Regions from separate parts of the Paenibacillus sp. FSL R7-0128 genome, predicted to be linked through region 2. Evidence: a T-box and tRNA genes for the amino acid it is inferred to sense, from the RefSeq annotation. Region 2 holds a T-box; the other holds one or more tRNA genes.
The links. A T-box is a leader RNA that pairs with one kind of tRNA and senses whether it is charged. The one in region 2 lies ahead of argS (arginine--tRNA ligase domain-containing protein), so its partner is inferred to be a tRNA-Arg.

Region 1: it has a tRNA-Arg gene. The T-box ahead of argS (arginine--tRNA ligase domain-containing protein) is inferred to sense a tRNA for this amino acid. The anticodon was not compared.

Annotation. Positions count from the first base shown of each region.
Region 1 covers NZ_JBBOCD010000001.1:5,941,146-5,950,294, forward strand. The annotation lists gene NST26_RS25010 (GDSL-type esterase/lipase family protein) at 1-591, opposite strand, end outside; gene NST26_RS25015 (AraC family transcriptional regulator) at 725-1,591, shown strand; gene NST26_RS25020 (AraC family transcriptional regulator) at 1,611-2,516, opposite strand; gene NST26_RS25025 (alpha-amylase family protein) at 2,646-4,631, shown strand; gene NST26_RS25030 (VOC family protein) at 4,697-5,119, shown strand; gene NST26_RS25035 (LysR family transcriptional regulator) at 5,142-6,026, opposite strand; gene NST26_RS25040 (hydroxyacid dehydrogenase) at 6,168-7,115, shown strand; tRNA gene NST26_RS25045 (tRNA-Leu) at 7,186-7,264, opposite strand; tRNA gene NST26_RS25050 (tRNA-Arg) at 7,452-7,528, opposite strand; tRNA gene NST26_RS25055 (tRNA-Gly) at 7,535-7,609, opposite strand; tRNA gene NST26_RS25060 (tRNA-Asp) at 7,642-7,719, opposite strand; tRNA gene NST26_RS25065 (tRNA-Met) at 7,729-7,802, opposite strand; tRNA gene NST26_RS25070 (tRNA-Val) at 7,842-7,917, opposite strand; tRNA gene NST26_RS25075 (tRNA-Glu) at 8,105-8,179, opposite strand; rRNA gene rrf (5S ribosomal RNA) at 8,908-9,024, opposite strand; rRNA gene NST26_RS25085 (23S ribosomal RNA) at 9,104-9,149, opposite strand, start outside.
Region 2 covers NZ_JBBOCD010000001.1:6,112,757-6,121,905, reverse strand. The annotation lists partial or broken gene argS (arginine--tRNA ligase domain-containing protein) at 149-1,132, opposite strand; T-box leader at 1,187-1,409, opposite strand; gene NST26_RS25795 (hypothetical protein) at 1,643-1,948, opposite strand; gene NST26_RS25790 (hypothetical protein) at 2,141-2,500, shown strand; gene NST26_RS25785 (DEAD/DEAH box helicase) at 2,628-5,972, opposite strand; gene NST26_RS25780 (TetR/AcrR family transcriptional regulator) at 6,038-6,724, opposite strand; gene NST26_RS25775 (ABC transporter permease) at 6,782-7,819, opposite strand; gene NST26_RS25770 (ABC transporter ATP-binding protein) at 7,816-8,547, opposite strand; gene NST26_RS25765 (hypothetical protein) at 8,732-9,149, shown strand, end outside.

The DNA of each region.
Region 1 (9,149 bases), 170 kb from region 2:
CGGTGTACGTATGTCGATGACACCGTCCGCAGGACAGCCGCCGGAGATCAGCCAGTCCGCATAACGCTCCAATACACGGTCATAATCCCGGTAAGGTGCGAGATAGCTGAAATCAGCCGCCTCTGCGGGCTGCAGCGGACCGTCCATCGAGGCGGCGTGAAACGGCGGCGGTGTCAGCAGCACGGCAGCGGCTCCCGCTTCACGGATAAGAGCGCTCAGACGCTTCATCCCGGACTGATAGGCTGCAAAGCGCGCTTCCGAGAAGGGATGATAGATCCCGTCATTCATCCCGTAACAGGCAACGGCCACATCGGGACTGGCCGCCGCCAGCTCGCCTGCCAGCCGGTCATGGACACAGGGCCGCGGAAATGGATGCGCGGCTTCGCTGAGTCCCGAGACGGTCTCGCTGGGAACCCCGCACGCAAGCAGTTCCACCGCCAGCTCCGGCCGGTGCCTGCTTAAGCCTTCCCGGACCAGGCCGATATACCGGCCGTCTGCCGTAATACTGTCCCCGAGGAACAGTATCCGCAGATTTCCGGTACTTGGTTTTTCTTTATGATTCAGTACGCTGTGATTTAGTAAATGAAGCATTCTTTTCCCTCCTGACCATTACGCAGGTCCCCCCGGCTGTCCCCAGCCAGGCAAATATGCCCGCAATCTAATGGTAGCGCCGCCCGCCGTTCTCCGCCTTGACGATCCCGACCTTCTTTAGCATAATATTGCCATGACAACCAAAATACTAGCGCGGGACATTGGACTTGAGCCCGGCTTCACCTTCAGAATCCAGAAGTGCCCGCTGACCCATGATTACTACGTCCACAGCCATGACTTCTCCGAGCTGGTCGTCATCCTGTCTGGAAACGCCGTGCATATCATTGAAGGGAGAGAGTATCCGGTTACCGCCGGCCAGGTTTTTCTGATCCACAGCAACGTTTCCCATGGCTACAAGAATGTCGAAGGCATCGAATACGTCAATGTGATGTTCCAGCCTGAACAGCTGCTCCAGCAGTCCGAGCTCAGACTGCTGCCGGGGTTCCAGGCATTATTCTATATCGAGCCGTTCTACCGGAAGGAGATGTACTTCAAGGGCATGCTCTCCCTGGAAGCCGGGCAGCTCCGGGAGGCGACGCGGCTGCTGGATGACATTCTGGAAGAGCATGACCGTCAGCCTGAAGGATACCGGCTGATGATCCGCACCTATTTCACCGCCTTGGTAGGCATGCTCTCACGTTATTATCAGAATAGCAGCGGTCATGAGGATAACAAGGCGCTGCGGATCGGTGAGACGGTCACCTATATCGAGGAGCATTTCCTGCAGCCGGTCACCCTGCAGTCCATGGCGGATATGGCCTATATGTCCACCCGCCAGTTCCTGAGAGTGTTCACCCGCAACTACCAGACCACGCCGATGGATTATGTGATCCGCAAGCGGCTGGATTATTCCTGCACGCTGCTGCGCAGCCCCGGCCTAAGCGTCTCCCAGGTGGCGATGGACAGCGGCTTCCATGACCAGAATTACTACTCACGCCAGTTCCGCAAAGTATTCAACTGCACCCCCACCCAGTACCGCGAGCGAATCCAGAATTCCTGACCTTATCCCCGGCCATCGCTCAGATTTCCTCCGTATCGGCGGTGGCCTCATCCCGCATACGCAGCCGCCGCCGGTAGGCCCCGGGGGTGACACCGTACCTCATGCTGAACAGGCGTGTCATATAGTTCGGGTCCTGAATACCGACCCGTTCGGCAATTTCAGCAATGTCCAGCACCGTACCGCCAAGCAGCTTCCTCGCTTCCTCCAGGCGCCGCTGCAGCACATACTGCAGCGGCGTCGTGCCGATATGCTGCTTCATGCACCTCGTAATATAATCCGCCTGGAAATGCAGCTCCTCCGCAAGCCCGGCCAGATGAAACGGCTGTCTCCAGTGGACATCCAGATAGGCAGCGGCAGCCCGGGCCAGCTGGGCCGCCGGCTCCGGCTGGCCCGTCCGCTGGCATTCCGCCTGCAGCGCCGCCAGCAGACCGGCCAGCAGCAGCTGGAGCCGGAGTGCGTTCTCTGCGCTCAGCCGGCTGTGAATCTCGTTCATCTCCTGCAGTACCGGCTCCAATGCCTCTATATCAACAGAGGCGAATTTGGGCAGGTACAGGCGCTGCTGCGCAGACGGCTCCTCATCCTCCACCGTTCCCCTAGCCAGCAGTGAAGACCAGGGGATCTCCCCGCGCCGGATATATCCCGGCTTATGCTCATGGATGAAGTGCACCCAGTAAATTTCCGTATCCTCCGCACAGGACCGGTACCCGTCATGCGGCCTTCCCGCCTCCAGCACCAGCAGTTGTCCCGCACCCACTGCGTATTCCTTGCCTTCCTCTGCCATATAGAGCGTTCCCCGCTTGACCAGCAGCAGATCGTACACACCGAACGTACGGGCGAAATGCCGGTCCCCCGGAGACCAGACCGCATGTCCCACCGTAACCAGCTGCGGCAGCGGGGGAATCGCAAATTCCAGGCACCGCATCATAGCCCCCCCTTGTCTCAGGTCGATTTTGTGCTATTCAAAGTCTATATTATCACTGGCTGCCACAGCGGAAAAGAGGTACATTGACTGGGAATCCGCTTTTCATCCAATTCTCTAAGGGGTTGTGTATCCATGCGTTTCCGTCAGGTTCATCTTGATTTCCATACTTCTGAAGCCATTCCCGGCATCGGGCAGGCCTTCTCCAAATCCCAGTTCCAGTCCATGCTGCGCTCAGGTCACGTAGACTCGGTCACCGTATTCTCCAAATGCCATCACGGCTGGGCCTATCATCCCAGCGACGCCAATGAGATTCATCCCGGCCTCTCCTTTGACCTGCTGGGCGAGATGATTGAAGCCGCTCATGAAATCGGGGTCAAGACTCCGGTTTATCTGTCAGCCGGTCTTGACGAGAAGCTGGCCCGCCGTCATCCGGAGTGGCTGATCCGCGATGCCGAGGACCGTACACGCTGGGTAAAAGACTTCATGACCCCGGGCTACCATGAATTCTGCCTGAACACGCCTTACCTGGACATCCTGCTGGCCCAGATTCATGAAGCCGTCTCCCGGTACGAGGCAGACGGTATCTTCCTCGACATTGTCGGCGTCCGCAAGTGCCGCTGCCAATACTGCGTCGCCGCCCTGCGGGCAGCCGGCCGGGACCCCCGCGACGAAGCTGCCGTCATCGCCCTCGGCGAGCAGACCTACCTGAATTATGCCCGCCGTGTGCGGGAGACGATTGATGCCGTGAAGCCCGGCCTGCCGGTCTATCACAACAACGGCCATCAGCAGCGGGGACGCCGCGATCTGGTGCAGGTCAACAGCCATCTGGAGCTGGAGTCGCTTCCTACCGGAGGCTGGGGGTATGACCATTTCCCGCTGTCGGCACGGTACGCCCAGACGCTCGGCATGGAATTCCTCGGCATGACCGGCAAATTCCATACCTCCTGGGGCGAATTCGGCGGGTATAAGCATCCGAACGCGCTGCGGTTCGAAGCCGCGCTCAGCCTCGCCCATGGCGCCCGATGCTCCATCGGCGACCAGCTTCACCCTTCCGGCTGGATGGATGAAGCGACCTATGCCCTGATCGGCGCCGCCTACAGCGAGGTGGAGGCGAAGGAGGAGTGGTGCAGCGGGGTTACGTCCGTTGCAGATATTGCCGTCCTGTCCCTGGAGGCTGCACGTGAAGCCAGCCCCGGCGGACAGGCACGCAGGGGGGAACGCAATCTGGCCGATGCCGGTGCGGTACGCATACTGACAGAAGGCCATTACCTGTATGACATCGTAGATACGTTCAGCGACTTCACCGCCTACAAAGTGCTGGTGCTGCCCGATGAGGTGCCCGTATGGCCGGAGCTGGCCGACGCGATCGGGGCCTTTACCGCCGGAGGCGGCAAGGTGCTGGCCACCGGACGCTCCGGCCTGAATCCGGAAGGCGATGCTTTTGCACTGAACCTGGGGATCAGCTGGCTGGGGGCCAACCCTTACCGGCCGTCTTACTTCAAGCCCCATTTCACGCCCGGCGCCCTGCTGCCCGCCTCCTATGTAATGTACGGCGAGGGTCAGCTGGTGGAACTCTTGGAAGGACAATCGCTCGGTCATCTGGAGAATCCTTATTTCAACCGTGATGTCTTCACCTTCTGCTCGCACCAGCATACGCCGGGTGCACAGGAGGATAACGGGCCGGGGATGGTGGAGAGCAGCAGCGGGATCTATATTGCCTGGGATGTATTCAGCGAATATGCGGATGCCGGCCATCTTATCCTGAAGGAAATGGTGCTGCATGCACTGTCGCGTCTGCTTCCGCTTCCTTCCCTTCGCACTACTCTGCCGGCCCGGGGCATAACGACCCTGCAGTACCAGCAGGCAGAGCAGCGCTATGTGCACCATCTGCTCTACGCCGCTCCTGCGCTCAAAGGCCGGATCGAAGTCATCGAGGATATTGTGCCGCTGCAGGACATTTCCGTCAGCCTGCGCCTCCCCTCCTCTGATCCCGTCCACCGGGTCTATCTGGCCCCGTCGATGACAGAGCTGCCGTTCACCGTCAGCAGCGGGGGCGGGATCACCTACACGATTCCTTACCTGGAGAATCATCAGATGGCGGTAATCGAGCTGGTGTAGATTAGGTCCATTTATAGTAGAATAATAAGAGCTATACCATTGCCTAGAATGAGAGGATGACCGGGATGCTTCAGTCCATTGTGCACATTGCTCTAGTCGTTAAGGATTATGATGAAGCTATAGAATTTTATACCAACAAGCTGAATTTCACATTAGTTGAAGATCTCTATCAGCCCGAGCAGGATAAAAGATGGGTCGTAGTCTCCCCTCCCGGATCATCAGGCACTACCCTTCTGCTGGCCCGGGCGTCGAAGCCTGAACAGGAGTTCTTTATCGGCAATCAGGCAGGCGGACGAGTATTCCTATTTCTGAACACCGATAACTTCTGGCGAGATTATCATGAAATGGTCTCCAGGGGGATTGAATTCGTTAGAGAACCCAAAGAAGAAGCTTATGGAATCGTTGCGGTATTCAAGGATTTGTACGGCAACCTGTGGGACCTGCTGCAGATGAACGCAGACCACCCGATTTCCAAGCGGATACAATGATTGCACAGCACTGCAGGCCAGGTCATTGGACTCCAAATGTATCTCGCAGATAGTTATCAAGAATCTGAAGGGGCTCGTGTAACGCCTGGTTTGGAAACTTATGAGTTACCTTATAGCCTACTCTAGGGGGCACTGACACCGCCAGCTTCTGAAGAACAAATTCTCCCATCCCCTTCATATGGGCGCCAATCGAAGCGGGCACAATCGTCCATTGTCTGGCATTCGTCAAAAAAGTAGTGATGAGTCCCGCTGAGTCCAGATGTACACGGGACGGACACAGCGGGTCCCACCACTGGTCATGTCTGAATTGAAACTCCCGATTCCAATTGACGAGGACTTCATGCTCTGCCGCCAATTCTTCCATTTCCACCGTATCTCCAGCCTGCCGCCCTGGCACAGCCAAGCGCAACAGCACCATTTCTTCAGTGAAAAACGGTTGAACAGTAACGCTAGGCGACACAATTTCCCGTACCACAAACGCCACATCCATCTCACGCCGCTCAATACTATCAAAAGCCTCCTGAGTATGCTGCGTACGAATCTGCAATCGGATGGACGGAGTATGCTGATTAAGCATTCTATATACCGGAGGCAAGACAAAGTGGCTTATACTTTCGGCAGCGCTTATGGCCAGACTTAACTGCAAACCATTCGCCTTTAAAATTTGAGTTTCCCTCCAGAGCGCCTCCCATCTTTCCGCAATACTAAAAAAGTTCTCCCCTTTTGGGGTCAGGCTGATTTTGGCTGCCCCTTTTCTTCGCTCCACCAACAGGCCGCCCATCCCTTGCTCTAATGTCTTTAAGCGGTAACTTACCGTTGCTTGTGACAGATGCAGCAGATCGGCCGCTTTACTTATACTCCCAGTCCGTACGATAGCTAAAAACGCTTCTATCCCAGGAAAATACATAGAATACCTCCTCAATATATAGAAAATATTAATATAGTTCACAAAATATTTGCGTTTTACAACATTATTCTTTATGTCTAAAATTATCATTAACACAGACAAGGGGTCAAATAGTCCAGGTTATGAAAAGGTGGTTCAGCTATGAAGGTTCTCATCGTTGGTCATTTTAACGAAACTGCACAATCAAAGATTACCGGGTATTTTCCGCAAGACTGGAACGTTATCATTGTCCCGCCCGGACAAGATATGCTGCATCATATTGAAGATTGCCAGGTCCTCATTCCTGAACATATCCAAGTGGACCCTAGCCTGCTGGCTAGCGCCAAAAAATTAAAATTGGTACAGACAGGTGCAGGTTATGATAATGTCGATATCCCCGCCTGTACACAGCTCGGCATTTGGGTAGCCAATGCGGCAGGAGTGAATGCACAGGCCGTGGCCGAGCACGTAATGGCACTAATGCTGGCTTATTATAAAAACATCCCGTTTCTTGATCATTTCATGAAAAACAGGATGGATGAACATCATTTGGAGTACACAGGAAGTGAATTAGAGGGCAAAACCATGGGGATTATCGGGCTGGGCGCTATCGGAAAAAAGGTAGCTGCATTTTGCAGCGCATTTGATATGAATGTGTTGGCTTATGCGAGAAATACCGAAGTGCCATCGGACGGCATAGTGAAAATGACCGATTTCGATACACTCCTAAGCACATCCGACATCGTCAGTGTTCACGTACCCTTGACTGAGCAAACCAAGCACCTGATGAACCAAGAAGTCTTCAAGAAAATGAAGGATACTGCTATTTTTATCAATACCGCCCGCGGGGGGATTGTCAACGAAAGAGACTTGCTGGACGCATTAAAAAACGGAGATATTTCCGGAGCCTGCCTGGATGTGTATGAATCCGAACCGCTTCCTATAGACAGTGAGCTCCGCACGCTGGATAACGTGATCCTTACTCCCCATACCGCAGGAATGCCTGACGGCCGGAAATTCCACCAAAAAAGATATGATTTCTTCATAAAGAATATAAAACGTGTACAAAACGGGGAAGAACCTGAAAGCAATCTAAATCAGTTAATATAGTTTCAGTGCAATAAAAACAAAAAAGGTTTATGACATTGTCCAAAATACAATGTCATAAACCTTTTGGTAATACCGGCGAGAGGACTCGAACCTCCACGGTTTCCCACTCGATTTTGAGTCGAGCGCGTCTGCCATTCCGCCACGCCGGCTTAATATCATATAGATCCATCACGGATAATTAAATTTAAGATGAAAAACATTCAATAAAGTAATAATGGCGCGCCCTGAGAGATACTTATGCTACGCATCCGATTGCGAAGTTGTGCTATCGAAACTTATGCTCCAACGAACTCGTTCGAATCTTAAGGACACTTGGTTAAATCAGTGAAGTAATAATGGCGCGCCCTGAGAGATTCGAACTCCCGGCCTTTTGATTCGTAGTCAAACGCTCTATCCAGCTGAGCTAAGGGCGCAAAATATGGAGCGGACGACGGGAATCGAACCCGCGACCCTCGCCTTGGCAAGGCGATGCTCTACCGCTGAGCCACGTCCGCACACGGTATGTATTCAACTGCTTTAATGAAAATGGCGGAACCGACGGGATTCGAACCCGCGATCTCCTGCGTGACAGGCAGGCATGTTAGGCCAACTACACCACGGTTCCAAGATAATATTGCGGGGGCAGGATTTGAACCTGCGGCCTTCGGGTTATGAGCCCGACGAGCTACCGGGCTGCTCCACCCCGCGTCAGTAAAAAATATTCTCTTCTAGCTTGCAAAGTCTGCATGGTGGAGGCTGAGGGGTTCGAACCCCCGACCCTCTGCTTGTAAGGCAGATGCTCTCCCAGCTGAGCTAAGCCTCCATCGAAGAAGCAACTTAATGATCATAACACATTTTCATAAGATATACAACCATTAATTTATTAAAGAAGAAAGTGGTGACTCGTATGGGATACTCTCCACTCCGTTACGAGATTGCGAAGTATTCCTTACGAAGCGTATGCTTCAACGAACCCAGGGAATTCTCATCCCATAATTCAAAGAAGAAAGTGGTGACTCGTATGGGATTCGAACCCATGTTACCTCCGTGAAAGGGAGGTGTCTTAACCCCTTGACCAACGAGCCAGATAAGCAAACAATCTTTCGACAACAAAAGATATTATATCAAATAAAACAGTATAATACAATAGAAATATTAATATTGTATATGGTCAGTATCTACATCACATGCAAAGAGCTTATTCTCATGCCCTCTAAGACATCTCTCCATCTGTAAAGCGCCCCAGGGACTCCTGCCTTCATCATGGCTTTCCAGTCAACTGTATAGAGTCTCAGAGGAAGCAGACAAGGTTGAATTGACGAACATCTCGTCCCTCGCGTCTCAGTCTGCCCACAATCTCTAACTGCATCAGATTAAAAATAGTGGAGCAGACGCAATTCCTCTTCAAATTACTTCTTTTTTCCAATCGGGAGTTGTTCTTCAGGGGCGTTTGGCTTAGCGTAACGGACTGAGGTGCTCTTATTTGGGAAGAAAGTCGTCAATTGGGCGAGTAACGGACTCCACAGGCCTTATCCTTTGCACTTCAGCTCCGAAACATCTCATAGAGAGACGATAAGGTCGCCTGAGTCCGTTAAGCTGCAAAAAGTGGCGTTTTCGCGGGGATAAGATCTCTCCGGTCCGTTAGATTTTGGGTTGATACGGTTTAACAAGCTTATTCATCCTTTTAGATCTGATGAGGTACTAGTGTCATAGGTAATGCTTCCGCCATAGCCTGAATCCAGGTATACCAGCATCGAATAGATAAAGTCACGCAACAAAAAACCACCATTGATAATCAACAGTGGTCTTAAGTGCTTGGCAACGTCCTACTCTCCCAGGACCCTTCGGTCCAAGTACCATCGGCGCTGGAGGGCTTAACGGTCGTGTTCGGGATGGGTACGTGTGGAACCCCTCCGCTATCGCCACCAAACGGGCATTTACAGCGTAAATGCTTCAGGAAATTGATTCCTGAAAACTGAATCCGAAACGAATCTGCGAATTATTTTTTTTTGGATAAGCCCTCGACCGATTAGTATTGGTCAGCTCCATGCATTG
Region 2 (9,149 bases):
AATCGATGACGTTCACGACCTGATCCGCCCGTCCAAAAGGCAGAGCCTGTCCGCTCAAGCCGGTCGTCCACAGTCCGCTCTGAAATTCGCTGTAGCTAAAGTCCTTCTCCAGCAGTCCGAACTTCCACAGATGATAGGCGATGTCCTTGGCGGTATAGGTCAGAATTCCGTTCGAGCGCACCAGCACCTTATCCTTCTGATGCTCCTCCAGCGTGTCTGGTGTAGCGTCTTCAGCGGGTTGCTTCAGAATCCAGCAGCCTGCCAGCTTGCCTTCCGTCTCCTGCACGAAGATCTCCGTCTGCGACAGCAGCTCGAATGCCGAGGACCAGAAGCCCTCCTTCAGAATGCTGCTCTCCCACACCAGCAGATCGTAGTCAATACCGAACCCCCGCATCTCCTCCACATGCTCTTTCACGATCTGCCCGGCGACGAGGTTGCCAATCCAGGCGGTGTTGCCGTGGCCTTCCTCCAGCGCATGAAGAATTTCGGTCCGCTTCTGCACCATCTCGGGCTGCTGCGCGTACGTTTTGTTAATCTCGGCATAGATGTCCCAGCAATAGTCCCCGAACCGGACATGGGCTCCCGCCAGCGGAACATTCAGCAGACCGGCTACGGTGTCTGCCAGCTGATTGCCGAGATCATCCACGTAGTTGTGCACCTCAACGGTATGGCCGGTCGCCCGCAGTACTCTCACCAGTGCGTCCCCGATACAAGAGTTTCTCAGGTGGCCTATATGCATACTTTTATTCGGGTTGACCGAGGTATGCTCTACAATCACTTTCGACCCTCCTGCATGCTGGGGCAGCGTGAAACTCCCCTTCGACCGTGCCCAGGCCTGCCAATCCAGATACATATTAATAAACCCCGGACCGGCGACCTCGGTTCTCAGCACCAGTCCGTGAACAGAGCCCGAAGCTTCGAGCTCGGCAACGATCAGCCCGGCGATAGCCAGGGGAGCTTTGCGCAGGGGGCGGGCGAGCTGCATGGCGATATTGCTGGAATAATCCCCGTGGTCGGCACTCGCCGGCTGCTCCAGGGCAACATTCATTTCAGCGATGGCGGGCACGCTCAGAGTTAGCGCGATTTTGTGAACAGACTGCTTCAGGCTTTCTTGGATTAGCTCACTTAGCATTGGCATGAATAACAACCTCCTGAATAAAATAACGACAAAAAAAGCCTTCATCTCCTAAGAGACGAGGCTTGTGCGCTCGCGGTACCACTCTCGTTGCTAAACCTCACAGTTCAGCCACCTTACAGGTTAACGGTCCTCAGCCGGGGCTTCCTACTCTCAGGGTTCAGAAGTCCATCTCACGGGTGCGCTTCATGGTTCTAATCTGTACCGGCTTCCACTAACCCGGCTCGCTGGGGACTAGATATAAGACCATTACTCTCCCGGTCATCGATTAAATATGGATTTGTATCAGTATAGCGAAATTCTGAAAGAAAGCAAGAGCAGATTGCTGTGCAGCAGGGGTCCTCCGGTTAAGAATCACTCGTCATTGGGCGCCCCTGTCAGATTCTTGATGTCCGTTGATCCATAAATCAGCAGCATGATTACAATGACCAGCAGGAGTCCGCTGGCAAATCCTTCTCCGTCAAAACTGTCCATAGCCCCGTCCCTCACTTTCACTTGCGAATGTGTTCAGGTGTTTTCGGCTTTCTTTTTCAAAGCGGTCATGATCTCGTTCAGCGTAAGGCTGCTGTTGTTATCGAGGAAGCTGACCAGCTTATTGACATTGTCATTGCTCAAATCACTTAAGGTTTTATATTTGCCCACCAGACTGACGAACATGGATGCGTCCGTGTACATCTGGATGGAGTCTACTTTCAGCTTGCCGGTCAACAGAAGTGCAGCTACAGCAAATTCAAGCCCCTTAGGTGTCTGGGTTTTGGAGCTGGACGGTGTTTTTTTGGCGGCGGGCTTCTTTCCTTTTCCTGGAGGGGGCATGGGACTCCCTTCTTCCGTTCGGCGTTCGTATGGAGAAAGCGCGGCCCATGGGCGGTCTTTCCTTATTCAAGAATATGCGTGCCTGCGGTCATTGGTGAATAGGCTCAGGCCTGTGTCCACACCGTTACAGGAAAGTCCGAATATGAATATATCGTACTTTGACACTAGAACTTCAAGGGAGGACGAGACAGGATGGCGATTTTGTCAACAGGACCGATAGAGAACAATGCCGTTTCGGGAGTCAGACCTACGCAGACGGTGACGGTAAGAATAGTGAAGCGGAATGCCCCAGGCAGCGCCTCTATTAGTATTCAGGGATATGTGCTGGGCGCTACCAGAACGCTGTATGTCAGTGAGGTGATTGATGTTGCTCCGAATCAAGTGGTAACCCGGGATTATTTTGCCGATCTGAATGCCTATGAATTTGTGTTCATCACTGGAGAAGTAGACGAAGATGAGATTGGAATATCCGTGTGGGGCAAGACATCAACCGGCCAGCTGGTGAATGCACACCGTGTAGTGACGCATGAGAAATTAAGCTCAGACGTATAGAGGGTTAGGGTATTATTCTGGACTTGCCAGTTGTAAAATGAAACAGGGACCTTTCAGAGCTACTCGCTCAGAAGGTCCCTGTTTATATTGCGAATAAAGCAGAACGGGCTACAACAGGTTGTTCAACTCAGATCGAGAGGATTTCACGTATATCATGCTCGCTCAGGCTCGACAACGCCTCCTGCCCCGGCTGGATCACCTCGTCAATCAGGTTTTTCTTTTTCTGCTGCAGCTCGTACATTTTATCCTCCACCGTACCCTGGGCTACCAGGCGGATGACCTGTACGATCTTTTTCTGCCCGATCCGGTGGGCGCGGTCGGCGGCCTGCTGTTCGACCGCAGGGTTCCACCACAGGTCATAGAGAATGACCGTATCGGCGCCGGTCAGGTTGAGGCCGGTACCGCCCGCCTTCAGCGAGATCAGGAACAGGTCGCGCTCGCCTTCATTGAAGCGGCTGCACAGCTCAACCCGCTGGGAGGCCGGGGTCTGTCCGTCGAGATAGAAATGCGTAATCCCCAGCAGCGCCAGTTCACGACTTATCATGCCGAGCATTTGCGTGAACTGCGAGAAGATCAGCATCCGTTTGCCGGAGCTCCGGCATTCGTCGATAATCTCCAGTAGCTGCTCGAATTTGCCGGAGCCTCCTGTGTACCCGTCCACGAACAGGGCGGGATGGCAGCACAGCTGGCGCAGCCGGGTCAGTCCGGCCAGCACCTTGAGCCGGCCGTTCCCGAAGCTGTCGCTGTCCAGATGCTTAAGCGCTTCTTTGCGCAATCTGGCCAGGTAGGCGACATAGAGCCGTTTCTGCTCCGGCAGCAGCTCGGAGGCCTGGAGGGACTCGATTTTGTCCGGTAGCTCCTTCAGCACATCGCTCTTCAGGCGGCGCAGCAGGAAGGGGCGGGCGCGTCTGGCGACCGTCTCCCGGGGAAGGTCATGGAACGCCTTCTTTCCGGGGAACAGTCCAGGGAAAACGACACTGAAGATCGACCACAGGTCCTCCAGTGCATTCTCCACCGGCGTACCGGTCAGCGCAAAGCGGTAGCGGGCCTGAAGCAATCTGACCGCCTGCGAAGTCTGGGTCTCATGATTCTTAATCATCTGCGCTTCATCCAGAATGAGCGTATGGAACGACTGCTTGGCATACTCATCCACATCTCTGCGCAGCAGCGGATACGAGGTGATGATGACATCATGCCCGGCCGTGTTCCGCACGGTCCGGCTGCGCTCACCAGAGTTGCCGTCAGCAATGACTGCCTTAATCTCAGGGGCGAAGCGCTTCAGCTCATTGAGCCAGTTATAGACCAGGGAAGCAGGGGCAACCACCAGCGCAGGTACGCCGCTCTTCCGGATGTCCTCCAGCTCAGAGAGCAGGAAGGTGATGCTCTGCAATGTTTTGCCAAGGCCCATATCGTCCGCCAGAATCCCGCCGAAGCGGTAATGGGCCAGCGTCCTCATCCACTGGAAGCCGTACTGCTGGTAATCCCGCAGCACGGGAGCCAGACTCTCCGGCACTGGGAAGTCCAGATTTTCGGGACTCGCCATATTAGCAAGCAGCCGCCGGAAGGAGCGTCCGGTCTCGATGGTCTGCCCCTGGAAGGTGCCTGCATGGAGATGGAGGGCACGGACCAGCGGCAAGGAGAACTCCGTACTCCGGATATCCACGCTGCGGACGCCAAGCTCGTTCATCAGCGCGATAATCTCTTGGAACTCAGCGGTATCCAGCGGGAGCAGAGCTCCGTCCTTGAGCCGGTGATATTTACGTTTTTCCTGGAGAGATTTCAGGACCGCGGTAATGTCATTCTCCGTGATGCCCTCCATGGCGAACTTGAAGTCCAGCCAGTCGGTCTTCTCGTTCCAGCTCAGGCTGACCTTGGGCGCTGCATGCTCCGTAAGCACCCGCTCCTTGACCGCAGTGGTCGCATAGACCTGAAGCAGCGGTTCCAAGAGCGGGATGGTATGGTGCAGGAAGTCGAATTCCCCGTCCTCGTCACGCATGATATACCCGCTCTCCGTCCGCGAGAAGGACTCATGGGCCATCAGGTCCAGAATCCGCCGCTCCGCTTCCCCGTCCCGCATCAGTATGACCTCGCTGCTCCGCTCATGCGCCTTCTCCTCCAGCGGATTGATGACAATTCCGCCGTACTGGAATTCCAGCCCGGCCAGCAGCCGGTCCCTTACCCGGTCCAGGTAGAGTCTGGCGTGTAGCCGGGTCTGGACGATCCGGTCCGCGATGGCGTCGGCAATGCTTACTCTGCCCAGCTTCTTCAGGCCGGGTATGACCCTGTCCATGAAGGGCTCCATCTGCTCAGGCGCAATCGCCAGGCTATCCCGCCGGCTGCTGCTGAGCATCCGCTTCAGCTCTGCGAGACGCCCGCATTCCTGCGCCGGGAGCTTCAGCAGCCTGTCTTCGGTCAAGACCAGTCCATAGCTCTCCAGAATCGTAAGCTGCTCAAGCCCCCGGACATCCAGCCGGTAGCCCTCCTCCTGTGCCTGGTCGAACTGGAAGCTGAGCGGCAGCGGCTCCTCCGAGACCGACAAGCGGTCAAGTTGAAGCTGTCCATGCTGAAGGCGTACGGCAGGCGCGGCTTCTAGCAGGGGGTACAGACTCTTCCAGAAAAAAGGGGCCACCGGCAGCAGCCGGTCATTTCCCGGATGGCTGGAGCCGGCAGCATACGGATTGTTGAGGCTGTTGTAGACCTTCTCATTCTGCATGATCTCAATCAGCTTCAGCAGGACCTCATTATCTTCCTTGGAGAAGCTGTGCAGGGCGGGATCATAGCTGAAGTGCGCTGTGAACTCAAAAGGCTCGCCCCGGCGAACCTGCTCCAGAAAAGGTCTGATCTTCTGCGCGATATAGAGGCGCTTGGGGCCCAGCTTCACTTCGATTCCAAGCATCGTGCTGCTGTAGCCGATGTTGAAGGGCCGGCAGATGAACTCGACCTGGAGCGGAGTCCGCAGGTCGATATACGTGCCGGCACCGCTTGGCAGCTGCCGCCCTCCGGTGAATATTCCGAGCATGCTGTTCACCAGCAGCCGGTCTGCGCTTCGCTCCTTGTGCTCCGCCCCGGAGAGGGGAGAGCTGCCTTGCACGAGCGGCAGACTGCCGTCCCTTGCGGGATAAGTCTCCTCCGCCTCCGCCTGAATATCCGCCGCCTGGTCAGCTCCGGCCGCCCGGCTGCGGTAGAGGACCGCCACCAGCGCCGCCGCAATATGCTTGCAGAAGGGGCCGCCGTGATAGTAAGCCGGGCAGGTGCATTCCCCCTGCACATCCCCGTCACTGTCGATAATCAGCGCGATCTCATGGCTCTCCAGCCCATGGACCTCAGCGCGGTATTTGGAATATTCGTCTTCCTCGTTATGCTCCGTATAGACAAGATCCACCTTATGGGCATGATAATAAGCCGCTCCCTGGTCAAAAGCGGCATTGCCGCACAGCAGCTTGATTACCCGTTCCGGCACCTGATAACCCACGTATACTCACTTCCTTTTATTGCTTCTATCTAAGCCACCCCCACGGGGGATATCGTACTTAAAGATTATCCATTCCCGCCGATCCCGTGCAGAATGAAGCTTATCGTCTGTTCAATCTCAGCCTCATCATTCCAGTCCTGCTCCGGCATTAGCACCAGCCGGGTCAGCAGGTATCCGGCAATTGCGGAGATGGTAAAGCGGATAATCGCAGGAGTGGGCGCATCAATCACTTCACCTTCCGCCTTGAAGTGCTCGGTAATTGCAGTGACACGCGCCAGAACCTGCTCGAAGATATTCTCGGTCAGCTGTTCCTTCAGCGCAGGCTGGAAGGGGATCTCCTGAATGAGAATTTTGACGATCTTGAGATTTCTGCGGACGAACTCCAGCCGGTTCACCATGAAGGCCTTAAGGAAGGCTTCGTAGCTCTCGAACGGCACATCCAGCACACCGCTGAAGTTGCGCAGCACGAACGGGGCGATCATCCGGCTCATGGTGGGCACAACGATGGCGAGCAGCAGATCTTTTTTGGTCCGGTAATAACGGAAGATCGTGCCTTCGGCCACGCCGGCCTTCTGGGCAATCTCACTAGTGGCGGCCGCCGAGAATCCCTTCTCTGCAAAAACATCAATCGCCGCCCGCAGAATGGACAGCTGCTTGGGCGTGACCTGCTCCTTCTCGCTGAGGTCCAGCAGCTCCTGGACCCACTGGTCTTGCTCCAGCTGCCCCTGATCGGCAGCAGGGTTATTCTCCATCAATAGAACCTCCAGACTCTTGCAGTTCCTCCTAGTGTACCATAGCCTGTTCACCCTTTACATTCTGCGGTGCTTGCGCAGAGCCAGTACATTCAGCAGCATGAACAGCAGGGAGAAGCCGATCAGCATGAACACATCCCCGGCGATATCACTCCAGCCTCTGCCGCGCACCATGATATCCATCAGCGCCTGTGAACCGTAGTACATGGGAGTGGCAAGTCCAATGCGCTGGAGCCAGAGCGGCAGGGTATCCAGCGGAAATAATCCGCTCAGGAAGATCTGAGGCACAATGACCAGGGGGATGAACTGGATCATCTGCAGCTCATTGGCGGCGAATGCTGAGAGCAGGGTGCCGAGCGTCAGCGCCGACATCGACAGCAGCAGCGTCATCAGCAGCACGTAGCCGAAGCTGCCAGTCATCATAATCCCCAGCACCTGGATGGAGAACCAGGAGATCAGCAGGGCCTGGAAGACGGTGAAGATGCCGAAGCCGCACACATATCCGGTGACGATCTCCCAGCGCTTCAGCGGGGTGGAGAGCAGACGCTCCAGTGTGCCCGTGGTCCGTTCGCGCAGGAAGGAGACACCGGCAATCAGGAAGACAAAGAAGAACACGAACACCCCGATCATAATCGGGCCGAAGCGGTCGATCGTCTTCATATCCTCCGCGCCGTAGAGGTAGCTGATCTGCGGCTGGAGCTGCCCGCCGCCCGGAGCTTGCTGCCGGAGGCTCTGCGCAGCTTCCTGCAATGCCATGATCACAGCGCGGTTAGCCGCCGGATTGCTGCCTTCAAGGACAACAGCAGGAGCGTCTCCCTTCATTGTAAGGAGAGCATCGATGGCTCCCGCCTTCAGGGCGGCCTGCCCGGATGCTTCATCGGCATAGCTGGTAACCTCAGCCTGCTCGGCTTCCAGCGCTGAACTGAACACTGCCGCGCCGCCGGAGACACCGATCCTAGGCTCATAGGCATCGCTGCCGAACACCAGGCTCATCAGGCTAAGCACCAGCAGGGGAGCGATGAACATCAGCGCCATGGTTCTCCGGTCATGGATGAATTGCTGCAGAATTCTCAGGGTAATGGCCCGGATTCTCATCGGCGTACACCTCCATAGCAGAGGAAGGCTTCTTCAATGCTGGCGGTGCCGGTAGCCTGAAGCAGTCCGGCCGGAGTATCAGCCGCCAGCAGCACGCCGTCCCGGATCATCGCCAGCCGGTCACATTTCTCCGCCTCATCCATCACATGTGTGGTCAGCACAATCGTCGTTCCCTTACGGTTCAGCGCCTTCAGCTCCTTCCAGATAGACTGGCGCAGCACCGGATCGATGCCGACCGTCGGTTCATCCAGCAGCAGCAGCGGCGGCTCGTGCAGCAGGGCAATCGCCAGGGACAGCCGGCGCTTCATGCCGCCGGAATATTGGTCCACCCGCTTCCGCAGATGCTCCTGCAGATTCACCAGCTCCATCACATCCCCGATCCGCCGCGTGCGGTTGCCGCCCTTCAGTCCATAGAGCGCGGCGAAGAACTCCAGATTCTCCTTGGCGCTAAGCTCCGTATACAAGGCATCCGACTGGGCCATATATCCGATCTGCTGGAGCATGGCAAGCTTCGGCATCCGCACCCCCAGCACGGTGACCTCACCGGAGCTTACCTCGTCTATGCCCGTAAGCAGCTTGACCAGCGTGGTTTTGCCGGAGCCGGATGGCCCCAGAATCCCGAAGGTCTCTGCCTGATTCACCTGAAGCGTAATATCCTTCAACACTGTTTTATCACCAAAAGCCCGGTTCACATGAGTAACCGCAATGACAGGCTTCCCCTCATCCATACCAATCTCCTCCATTCGCCATAATAATGAGTGAGCGCTCACTCATTATACTAATGATTCCCTGCTTAAAAGTAAATAAAATTGTAAGGATTATCCGTTACTCCTGCTCTTGATCCGGGTAATAAAAGGGACATCCTATGGTTACCGGCATCCTGAAACCCAATTCACTAAAGGCGGTGGAATTATGGCAGGACATAAGCTGCTCCTTCCTCTGGCAGCTCTGCTGGCTGCGGCTGGACTTAGCGGCTGCGGCGATGCGGACAAGTCCGGCAGTGGCGGACGGTTTCATACTTTGGCAGACGAGAAGACGGAGGCAAGGCAATATTTGCCGGAGGATCTGCCGATTCCCGAAGGGGCAGGCATTACTTTTACCCAAGGTGAACAGTCAGAGGGGAAGAAATCCTCCATGCTGGTCTATCAGACGAAGGAGAGTATGGCCGCTCTTGGAACTACATATCAGAAGTATGTAAGAGAGAAGGAGCTGGAACTCGGGACAGAGATTGTCGACAGCCATAACCTGCTGATTAACGGCAAAGTGAACGGCTCTTATTCGTATTCTATTATTGGCAGTCCCTCGGAATCAGAGCGCGGCGGGAACGAGA